Regions from separate parts of the Bacillus mesophilum genome, predicted to be linked through region 1. Evidence: a T-box and tRNA genes for the amino acid it is inferred to sense, from the RefSeq annotation. Region 1 holds a T-box; the other regions hold tRNA genes.

The links. A T-box is a leader RNA that pairs with one kind of tRNA and senses whether it is charged. The one in region 1 lies ahead of argS (arginine--tRNA ligase), so its partner is inferred to be a tRNA-Arg.
Region 2: it encodes a tRNA-Arg, which carries the amino acid that the T-box ahead of argS (arginine--tRNA ligase) is inferred to sense. The anticodon was not compared.
Region 3: it encodes a tRNA-Arg, which carries the amino acid that the T-box ahead of argS (arginine--tRNA ligase) is inferred to sense. The anticodon was not compared.

What each region holds. Positions count from the first base shown of each region.
Region 1 is NZ_WBOT01000007.1:43,011-46,294, forward strand. Features, by position in the region: gene F7732_RS18240 (FtsW/RodA/SpoVE family cell cycle protein) at 418-1,593, shown strand; T-box leader at 1,626-1,841, shown strand; gene argS (arginine--tRNA ligase) at 1,904-3,284, shown strand, end outside.
Region 2 is NZ_WBOT01000001.1:214,890-218,173, reverse strand. Features, by position in the region: gene F7732_RS01145 (methyl-accepting chemotaxis protein) at 1-161, opposite strand, end outside; gene F7732_RS01140 (acyltransferase family protein) at 497-1,537, shown strand; tRNA gene F7732_RS01135 (tRNA-Arg) at 1,665-1,738, shown strand; gene F7732_RS01130 (vWA domain-containing protein) at 2,258-2,926, shown strand.
Region 3 is NZ_WBOT01000003.1:450,431-453,714, reverse strand. Features, by position in the region: gene rpoN (RNA polymerase factor sigma-54) at 1-1,043, opposite strand, end outside; cyclic di-GMP riboswitch class I at 1,209-1,303, shown strand; gene F7732_RS22645 (hypothetical protein) at 1,426-1,623, opposite strand; tRNA gene F7732_RS11815 (tRNA-Arg) at 1,698-1,769, shown strand; gene clpP (ATP-dependent Clp endopeptidase proteolytic subunit ClpP) at 2,104-2,700, shown strand; gene F7732_RS11805 (HPr family phosphocarrier protein) at 2,854-3,111, opposite strand; gene whiA (DNA-binding protein WhiA) at 3,138-3,284, opposite strand, start outside.

The DNA of each region.
Region 1 (3,284 bases):
GACACTCGCCTTCTCTTTCGGGAATTACTCTGCCGTTCTATTTCCCCAAACTGACACTCGCCTTCTCTTTCGGGAATTACTCTGCCGTTCTATTTCCCCAAACTGACCTTCGCCCTCTCTTTCGGGAATTACTTTGCCGTTCTATTTCCCCAAATCCTCACCCGCCCTCTCTTTCGGGAATTCCCCCTTCTCCCTATACCTGGTTTAAACCATTTTGTCATTTCTATTTAAAAAGGAAACTATCCTAATTCCATTTTCGTCTATACTGATAGATTATTATTTTCACTGCTGCAAAGATTGTATTGAATGACTATCTCTGCTTTGTTAGTCTAAAGGAAAATAATGTTTAATTTAGACTGCTGGCATTGAGATATCATAGAGATATAGAGATGATAAAAAGGGAACTGGGTGTTATTAATGAATCGGCAAAACAGGATTGCAGAACGTTTTGATTGGAATTTAAGCTTGCTGCTGTTTTTATTTTTTATCATTAGTTGTGTTGCTATATACAGCGGGCAATCAACTTCTCAATATAATGTCAATTTCGCTCTCGCCCAAGTTAAAAATTATGTGGCCGGGACCGTCATCTTAGCCATTGTGATGTACTTTGATACAGAACAGGTAAAGAAGCTTGCCTGGTATTTGTTTGGGTTTGGGTTCATTCTGCAGGCTGGATTGTTCGTTGCTCCAGAATGGCTTGCTGAGGAGAGAAAAGGAGCAACACTATGGTACCAAATAAAGTTCTTGGGTTCTGTCCAGCCTTCTGAGTTCTTTAAGATCTTTTTAATTATTGCGTTAGCTAAAGTAACCGTTGGTCATCATAAAAAGTATGTGTCCAAAACGTTTCAAACGGATTTATTGCTCCTTTTAAAAATCGGCGGTTTGACCTTTATTCCATTTGCATTAATTGTGGTCGAGGATTTAGGGACAGCGCTTGTTATTTTGGCGATCATGACTGGGATTATTCTCGTTTCCGGAATTACGTGGAAGCTGATTCTTCCGATTATCACTCTTGGAAGCGCAGCTGTTGCCGGTATATTATATCTTGTGATCCGGGCGCCGCAATACCTTGAGAAATACGTTGATACGTATCAGATGTATCGCATTTATGCCTGGTTAGATCCCGTTGGCCACCGTCAGGGAGATGGCTTGCAGTTATATAATTCCTTGCATGCAATCGGCTCTGGTCTTCTATCCGGAAAAGGCTTTTATGATCGGCAAGTGTATATCCCCGATGTTCATACCGATTTTATTTTTAGTGTCATTGGGGAAGAATATGGTTTTATTGGCGCCAGTATCGTCATTGGATTATTCTTTTTGCTGATCTATCATTTAACGAAGACAGCCTTAGAAGCTGCAGATCCTTTTAATACGTATATTTGTGTTGGCATTATTGGCATGATCACCTTTCATGTCTTCCAGAATATCGGCATGACCATCCAAGTGCTGCCGATTACGGGGATTCCGCTTCCTTTTATCAGTTATGGCGGAAGTTCGATTATGGGGAATATGATGGCAATGGGACTTGTCTTTGGAATGAGATTTCATCAGAAAAATTACATGTTCTCATCTGGGAAAAATTATGTTGACTAAATTTTACAATCACGTATAATACGGTATTAATATTAAAATCAATGACGAAGAGAGTAAGATACTGTGTTTACCAAAGCGAGACAGGGATGGTGTGAGCCTGTTGGTAGCCTTTATTCGAAACGCACTTCTGAGTCCAGTGCTGAAAAATCAGTAGGCTCTGGCGGTGATGACCGTTAAGACATGTATATTCAAGGGGTCCTATTGGACAATCAGAGTGGTACCGCGGGTATTTCAAACTCGTCTCTATTTTTAGAGACGGGTTTTTTTGTTTTTTAAAAGAACATTTAATCTTAAGGAGGCAGCTCGTATGATTGATTTCAAGAAAATATTCAGTTCTGCTTTAAACCTTCATTTTCATGATCATATGTCACTGGATCAAATTGAAGCACTTATTGAAACGCCCAAAAACCCGCTGCATGGAGACTTAGCTTTTCCATGTTTTCAACTAGCTAAAGCATTGCGAAAAAACCCCGCTGAAATTGCACAAAAAGCCGCTTTGGAGCTTCAAGGCTCCCTAATCCATCAGGCTAATGCAGTTGGGCCATATCTGAATGTCTTCTTTTCCAAAGAAGCAGCATCTGCACAGATTTTAGAAGAGGTTCTTAAACAAAACAGATTATTCGGCACCAATCAATCCGGGAAAAACAAAACCGCCTTACTGGATTACTCTTCTCCCAATATTGCCAAGCCATTTTCAATGGGACATTTACGTTCAACAGTCATCGGCAATGCTCTGGCCAACCTTGCAGAAGCATGCGGATATCAAACTGTACGAATCAACTATATCGGGGATTGGGGAACACAGTTTGGAAAACTCATTACTGCTTACCAAAAATGGGGAAGCCCTTCAGCAATTGAAAAGCAGCCCATTCAAGAGCTTTTTAAATTATATGTCCGCTTTCATGAAGAAGAAAATAACGATACAGAACTTACGGCAGAAGCAAGACGTTCTTTTAAGAAATTAGAAGATGGAGATCAAGAAGCAGAAAAACTCTGGAAATGGTTTAGAGATGAATCACTGACTGAGTTTCAGCGCATTTACAAACTATTAAATATCTCCTTTGATTCTTATCAGGGGGAAGCCTTTTATAACGATAAAATGGGGAACGCCGTTTCAGCGCTAAGAGACAAGGGATTACTATCGGACTCGGAAGGTGCCGAGGTTGTTTATTTAGACGACGGGCTCCCTCCCTGCTTAATAAAAAAATCGGACGGTGCCACATTGTATGCAACAAGAGATATTACAGCAGCCTTGTATCGCAAAACTCAATATCAATTTGATCATGCTTTATATATTGTTGGCCAGGAACAGTCAGTTCACTTTAAGCAAGTTAAACAAGTCATAAAAAAGCTGGGCTGTCACTGGGCAGATGATCTTTTTCATATCCCATTTGGTTTATATTTAAAAGACGGGCAAAAAATGTCGACAAGAAAAGGAAAAGTCATTCTTCTTGAAGAGGTCGTTCTTGAGGCGATTAAACTGGCTGAAATAAACATAGATAACAAAAATCCTAATCTGGAGAACAAAAAGGAAATTGCTAAAGCGGTTGGAGTTGGTGCCATTCTTTTTCATGATCTTAAAAATGACCGGATGAATTCTATCGAGTTTTCTCTAAAAGATATGCTGACCTTTGAAGGCGAAACAGGTCCTTACTTACAATACACGAACGCACGGGCATTCTCCATTCTGC
Region 2 (3,284 bases), on a different contig from region 1:
GTTAATAAAATAAACGTAATGATGGTTGAAGCAGTAAAAAGCCCTATTGTTATGAATAAAACCATTCCATATTTCTGACCCAGCTTTAACTTTTTCCACCAATTGGAGCTCATTACTTTTTGCATATGCTCCGTAATTTTTCTATCTCGTTTTTTTTCCATTTTCTTCTTTACTTTCTTTCTAGAACCTTTTAGTCCTTTCACCACATTCCCCTCCTGATCGTCTCCGAACTGCTATGCCAATAGAACTATATTTATATAACATTTTTACTATTATATAAATTCATTATAATCCATAAGATATACCTTTTGAAGAATAGTTTTAACAAAAACAATATTATTACTTTACAAACAATTAACAAAATGGGTATATACACCTATTTATTGGATAAATCTAGTATCACAACTTAGATTTACCTCTACTCTGTCTGTTTGATTCGTGTTAATTTGGGTAAATGAATATTGGTTTTTAGGGGGTCTTTAATAGAGGAGGATTTATGGAAAAAAGAAATTTCTACTTTGATAACGCGAAGTTTATTTTAATTTTCTTCGTTGTATTTGGACATCTGCTCCGCTCTTTTATTGAAGATAATGAAACAATCTTTACAGTATATAAAGTGATTTATTCCTTTCACATGCCTGCTTTTATTCTCGTTTCAGGCTTTTTTGCAAAAGGATATTATGAAAAAGGCTATATACAAAAAATTGCCAAGAAATTAATTCTGCCTTATTTGCTTTTTCAAGGCATCTATTCGCTGTTTTATTATTATCTGTACAACAGGCCTTCCATTGATATGGATCCATTTAATCCACATTGGTCCCTGTGGTTTCTTATTTCCTTATTCTGCTGGAATATCATGCTCTTATTGTTTTCTAAGTTTAAACCCGCCTATGCCATTACAGCCGCTTTGTTCATCGGATTGGCAATTGGGTATGTGGATTGGGTTTCCAACTATTTAAGCTTATCAAGGACCTTTGTATTTTTCCCATTATTTTTAGCAGGCTACTTTCTTAAGAAGGAGCATTTAGCTCTTATAATGAGACCGTCAGCAAGAGCTTCTGCAATAGGTATTTTTGCGATTGCAACAGCACTTTTTTACCTGTATCCAGACATTAACTATCAATGGCTTCTCGGAAGCAAACCATATGCAGAAATGGGTGCAGCTTCGTTTACTGCAGTTCTAACCAGACTTGGATTCTATCTATTAAGCTTTCTCATGGTTTTTAGTTTTCTTGCATGTGTGCCAAAAGGACAATATTTCTTTACTAGACTTGGCAAAAACACCTTGTATGTGTATTTATTGCATGGCTTTATCGTTAGGCTCTTTAGAGAAAGCGACCTGCAGAATTACTTTAACGAGCCTGAGCAATTTCTCATGCTCGCGAGTATCTCACTGCTGCTGACTTTATTGCTGTCAAGCGGGCTTGCAACCGCCCTGACACAGCCTCTGATTGAGCTTAAGACCGCAAAACTACACATGTTAAAAGCTCGCCTTTCGGCAATGCTTAAATTTTATCGGAACAAACGATTAAATTAATAATTTGGGGCTGAGTTTCTCTCTATGAACTCAGCCCTTTTATAATTCTGTGTGAGTGAGTATTTCGTTTGACCAGGACCACTTTGCCATTTTATAATAAATAATCGACGCTCATGTTACATACCATGTCCCAGTAGCTCAGCAGGATAGAGCGACAGCCTCCTAAGCTGTAGGTCGTAGGTTCGATTCCTATCTGGGACGCTCAAAAGAAACAGCCGTAAACCCTTGGTGTTATTGGGTTTGACGGCTGTTTTATTTTCGAAACAAACGTTCTCTTTTCTGAATTATTTTCGGCATTGGCGTCTGTTCAAAAAGACGCTCAATTATGGCTATACAACATACCCCATCTCTTCTAAACATTCAGTATTAGGGAATCTTGAACAATATAGCTGCACTACTTTAATAAATAATGCAACAATATTAATCTACTTTCCATTATCTTCCTATGTATTTTCATTCACACAATTATCCTGCCCTTAAGTAAAATTACTTCCTAATAATTATTATCCTAAAACATTCTTAATCTTTCTAAATCTGGAAGTTATAATATCAACACAAGCGCGTTTTTACGTTATAATGAAGAAAATTCACCATTGAGACAAGCTTCTAAGAGCTTACAGAGACTAAACTGCATTCGCAAGGAATCTAAACTAGCTACAGATCCTAATTACTATTCTGCAGCTTCTTGAAAGTCTAATAAGAAAAATGGAGGGATTTATTTTGAGCACCATTTCATTAAAAAAGAAAGCAGCTGGAATCGTTTTAGAGAAAAAGAATCTTAAAGGTGTTGTGGCAAGAGTTGGTCTTGTTTTAGATATTTCTGGCTCTATGCGGAGATTATACCGTGAAGGAGTTGTTCAGGAAGCTGTCGAACGCGTTTTAGCTGTTGCCAGTCAGTTTGATGACGATGGGGCATTAGATGTGTGGGTTTATGACAACGAGTTCACCAGATTACCAGCTGTAACAGAAGAAGAAATTGCAGATTATGTAAATCAGCAGATTTTAGCAAATGACTCCATCCATAAGTTCGGCAGAAACGACGAACCAAAAGTCATGGAAGATGTAATCCAAAAATATATAAATGAAGAACCAGGTGATGATCCTGTGTTCCTAGTATTTATAAACGATGGAGGCTGTAAGCCCGGTATTAAGAAGTTTATCGTTGAATCATCTGTTCAGCCTATTTTCTGGCAGTTCATCGGAATTGGAGATGCTAATTTTGATGTATTGAAGAAATTGGATACGATGGAGGGAAGAGTTGTTGATAATGCGAATTTCTTTCATTTGAGTAACCTGGAACATGTATCTGATGAAGAATTATATGACCAACTATTGAATGAATTTCCGCTTTGGATTAAAGAGGCGAAGGAAAAGAGAATTTTGCGTTAATAGCTTTTAATTTAATCTATTTAGATAAGCTATGTTCATGAACACAGCTAAAGATAGATCATCCATCCTAAGCAGCAAATGTAGATTTAATAAGATAAAAATGCAGCCTTTAATATGGCTGTATTTTCTTTGTTTTAAGGCCGCATTTCCATTATGCATGATGTAAGACTATAACCAAATCCAAATTAGATATTATGCACAATTAATTATGGAAATGATGCTAGGCGCGATGCTTAACAAGCTAAGACCATCAACACTGCCAATCGATAAAGTTGATTGTCTTAGCTTATTGATATAACGACTATAATCTTCTTCCATTCAGCACTAAATTCAGATACTCTATTTCATCAAAGGTAAG
Region 3 (3,284 bases), on a different contig from region 1:
CTGCTCACCGTTGATTCATGGATTTCAAGTTCATCCGCAATTTCCTTCATCGTCATAGGCTTTAAAAAAGCTGATCCTTTTAGAAAGAATTGAGGCTGGCGCTCTGCGATCTTTCTTGTAACTTTTAAGATCGTTTCTTTCCTTTGTTCGATTGAGCGTTTGATCCATTGGTAATCCTGCTGCCGGTTCTGCAGGTAACGACCCACCTGCTGATCACCTGCACTATGAAGTTTCTTTGCATATCCTTCATTATAGGAAATACTAGGTACATTTTCATCATATAGCTGGATGTGAAGGCCGTTTTGTTCTGTATACACGATGACATCAGGTATGATATATGCTGGCTTTTCGGAAGCAAAGCTTGCTCCCGGTTTAGGATTTAACGTCTGCACGAGATCATAGACTGCTTGAATCTCTTTTACATCTGCTTTGATTTCCCTCGCTAACTGTTTCCATTTTTTATCTGCAAACAATTGAAAGTGCTGACGGATAATTTCTTCAGCCATTTCGTTGACTGGCACCAGACGCTCCAGCTGCAATAATAAACATTCCTGCAAACTGCGTGCACCAATCCCTGCCGGTTCTAAGTGCTGCAAGAGATCGAGCTGCTCTCGCACAGTTTCTCCATCAGCATCATAAAGCTCGGCAACCTGCGGCAAATTAATATTATATAAGTAACCGTTTTCATCAAGACTGTATATAAAATGAAGAATGATTTTTTTTTCCAGTTCTGTCAGATTGGCTGGAAGCTGCTGAATCAGATAATCATCCAATTGCTGAACATTTACAGCAAGCTGTTCAATCCATTTCTCTTTATCTTGATTTTGTTTAAGCTTTGATTTTTTAATTCGCTGTGCACGGGGATCCATTGTTTTCACAAAATTTGAGTTTAGCTCCATCAGGGGATTTTCCAGAGCCTTCTCTTCCAAAAAAGCAGTGAGCTCCTGGGAATTAAATTGCAATAGCTCAATAGACTGCTTTAACTCCTGGGTCATCGCTAACTTCAAGGTTTGCTGCTGCCATAAACCTGCTTTTAAATCCATTCTGCTTCCCCCTTCATTCCTATTTTACAGGAAGAAGCCCTATAATTGTATGGATAATTACTGACAGAGAAAAAGACCCAGAGAAACCGTTTCCAAAAAAACTCTATATTTCTATTTTGTTACAAATCAAAATTTTACAATGATTTATCTTTCATTTTATGGTATTATTCCATTGGGCAAATTTTACGAAAGTAAAAGACGCAAAGCCACGGGCCTAAAGTATGTGCTTGTACACATGCCATGGCAGCCGGGTTGCATATAAGTCGATCATTCCTTTTTAATTTGCCTAATACTGCTTTAAGAAGGGTGAACAATGATTTTTCCAACAGTACTCAGCAAGGACAAAGAAATTAGACACGTCGTCAAGGACCAGCACACATGCTTATGCGGACACAAGTACAATGTCTTTACGACTTTCACCAAGAACGATTTCAAGAAGATTCAGTTCAGAAAGAATGAAGTTATCACCTGTCCAGCATGCCGATCCATCATTGAATGATGGACCGGCATTTTTGATTTCTGCCCCTCTCTCTCGAAGCAATTTCAGCAAACTCATAGACATGCTAAAAGAATGTTGCAATGTTGTTCATATTATCCTATAATTAGTATTCGTAACGCTTAAGGAATTTGAGTGTTTACAGTACTTGATAATCTGCCCTCGTGGTGCAACGGATAGCACGTAAGATTCCGGTTCTTGAGATGGGGGTTCGATTCCCTCCGAGGGTGTATGAAAAGGCCATTGCTGAATAAAGCAATGGCCTTTTCTTGTTTAGAAGGATCGTTCTATTTTCTTCTTTACTCCTCTGAAAACAGGCAAGCAATTTTTTATTTTCCCACAAGGTGTTAAAAATATACAGGTTGGGTAAAATATAAAGTGGAATGTTCACAAAAAGTATTTAGAAATAGGTCAATCAAAATCTGTCGAACGATTTCGCTTTCCTAAAGGTGCGATTCTTTTGACCTTTATTGACCATTAGTGTATGATGAAACTACATAAAAATGGTGTATGTCTTACAGAATTAAGTCTGCACTATCCCTTAATTTTAAAGGAGGAATTAGAATGAATTTAATCCCTACAGTTATCGAACAAACAAACCGCGGGGAACGTGCTTATGATATTTACTCCCGCCTTTTAAAAGACCGTATTATTATGCTTGGCAGTGCAATCGATGATAATGTTGCCAACTCCATTGTAGCTCAATTGCTATTCTTAGAGGCTGAAAATCCTGAAAAAGATATTACATTATACATCAACTCTCCAGGCGGAAGCATCACGGCTGGCATGGCGATTTACGATACTATGCAATACATCAAGCCAAGCGTTTCTACGATCTGCACAGGTATGGCTGCTTCAATGGGTGCCTTCCTTCTTGCTGCCGGTGAAAAAGGAAAACGCTTCGCACTTCCAAATAGTGAAGTGATGATTCACCAGCCACTTGGAGGTGCTCAAGGTCAGGCAACTGAAATTGAAATTGCTGCAAAACGTATTCTTTTCCTTCGCGAAAAATTAAATACGATTCTTGCAGAGCGCACTGGACAGCCGCTTGAAGTGATTGCAAAGGATACAGACCGCGATAACTTTATGACAGCTGAAAGAGCATTAGAGTACGGCTTAATTGACAAAATCATTTCCCGCAATCCAAACGAAGCAAAATAATGGTTCAGAGTGAGGCACTAACATGTGCCTCACTTTTTTGTTCATGAAATTAGATTCAAAAAATTAGCAGCTGGACAAAATCTACTCCTCAGCTTCTAGTTCGCAAAATCTCCCACGAAAAAGGACACACTCCTAAGAATGTGCCCTTTCTTTCTATTGTTCTTGCTGAATGTATTTAGCCAATTGCTCTAGCGCTTCTTGTTCATCACTGCCGCTAGCCATTAATGTAATTGTGGCACCCGTGCTGACAGCCAGGCTCATCAAGCCCATTATACTTTTCGCGTTTACCTTTTTTCCATCTCGCTCCAGAAAAATATCAGCTGAAAAACGATTTGCTTCTTGAACGAATAATGCCGCTGGCCGTGCCTGTAAACCTGTTTTTAATTTTACCTCAACCTGTTTTTCCACCATAAAAAAATCAATCCTCCTATTGCTCGCTACTGGGGGATTGTAATATCACCCGCTTTTAGCTTTTCTGCAATTTCATCAATTTTACGAAGTCGGTGATTAATGCCTGATTTGCTGATATTTCCGCCAGACACCATTTCCCCAAGCTCTTTTAGTGTTACATCCTGATAAGCTAC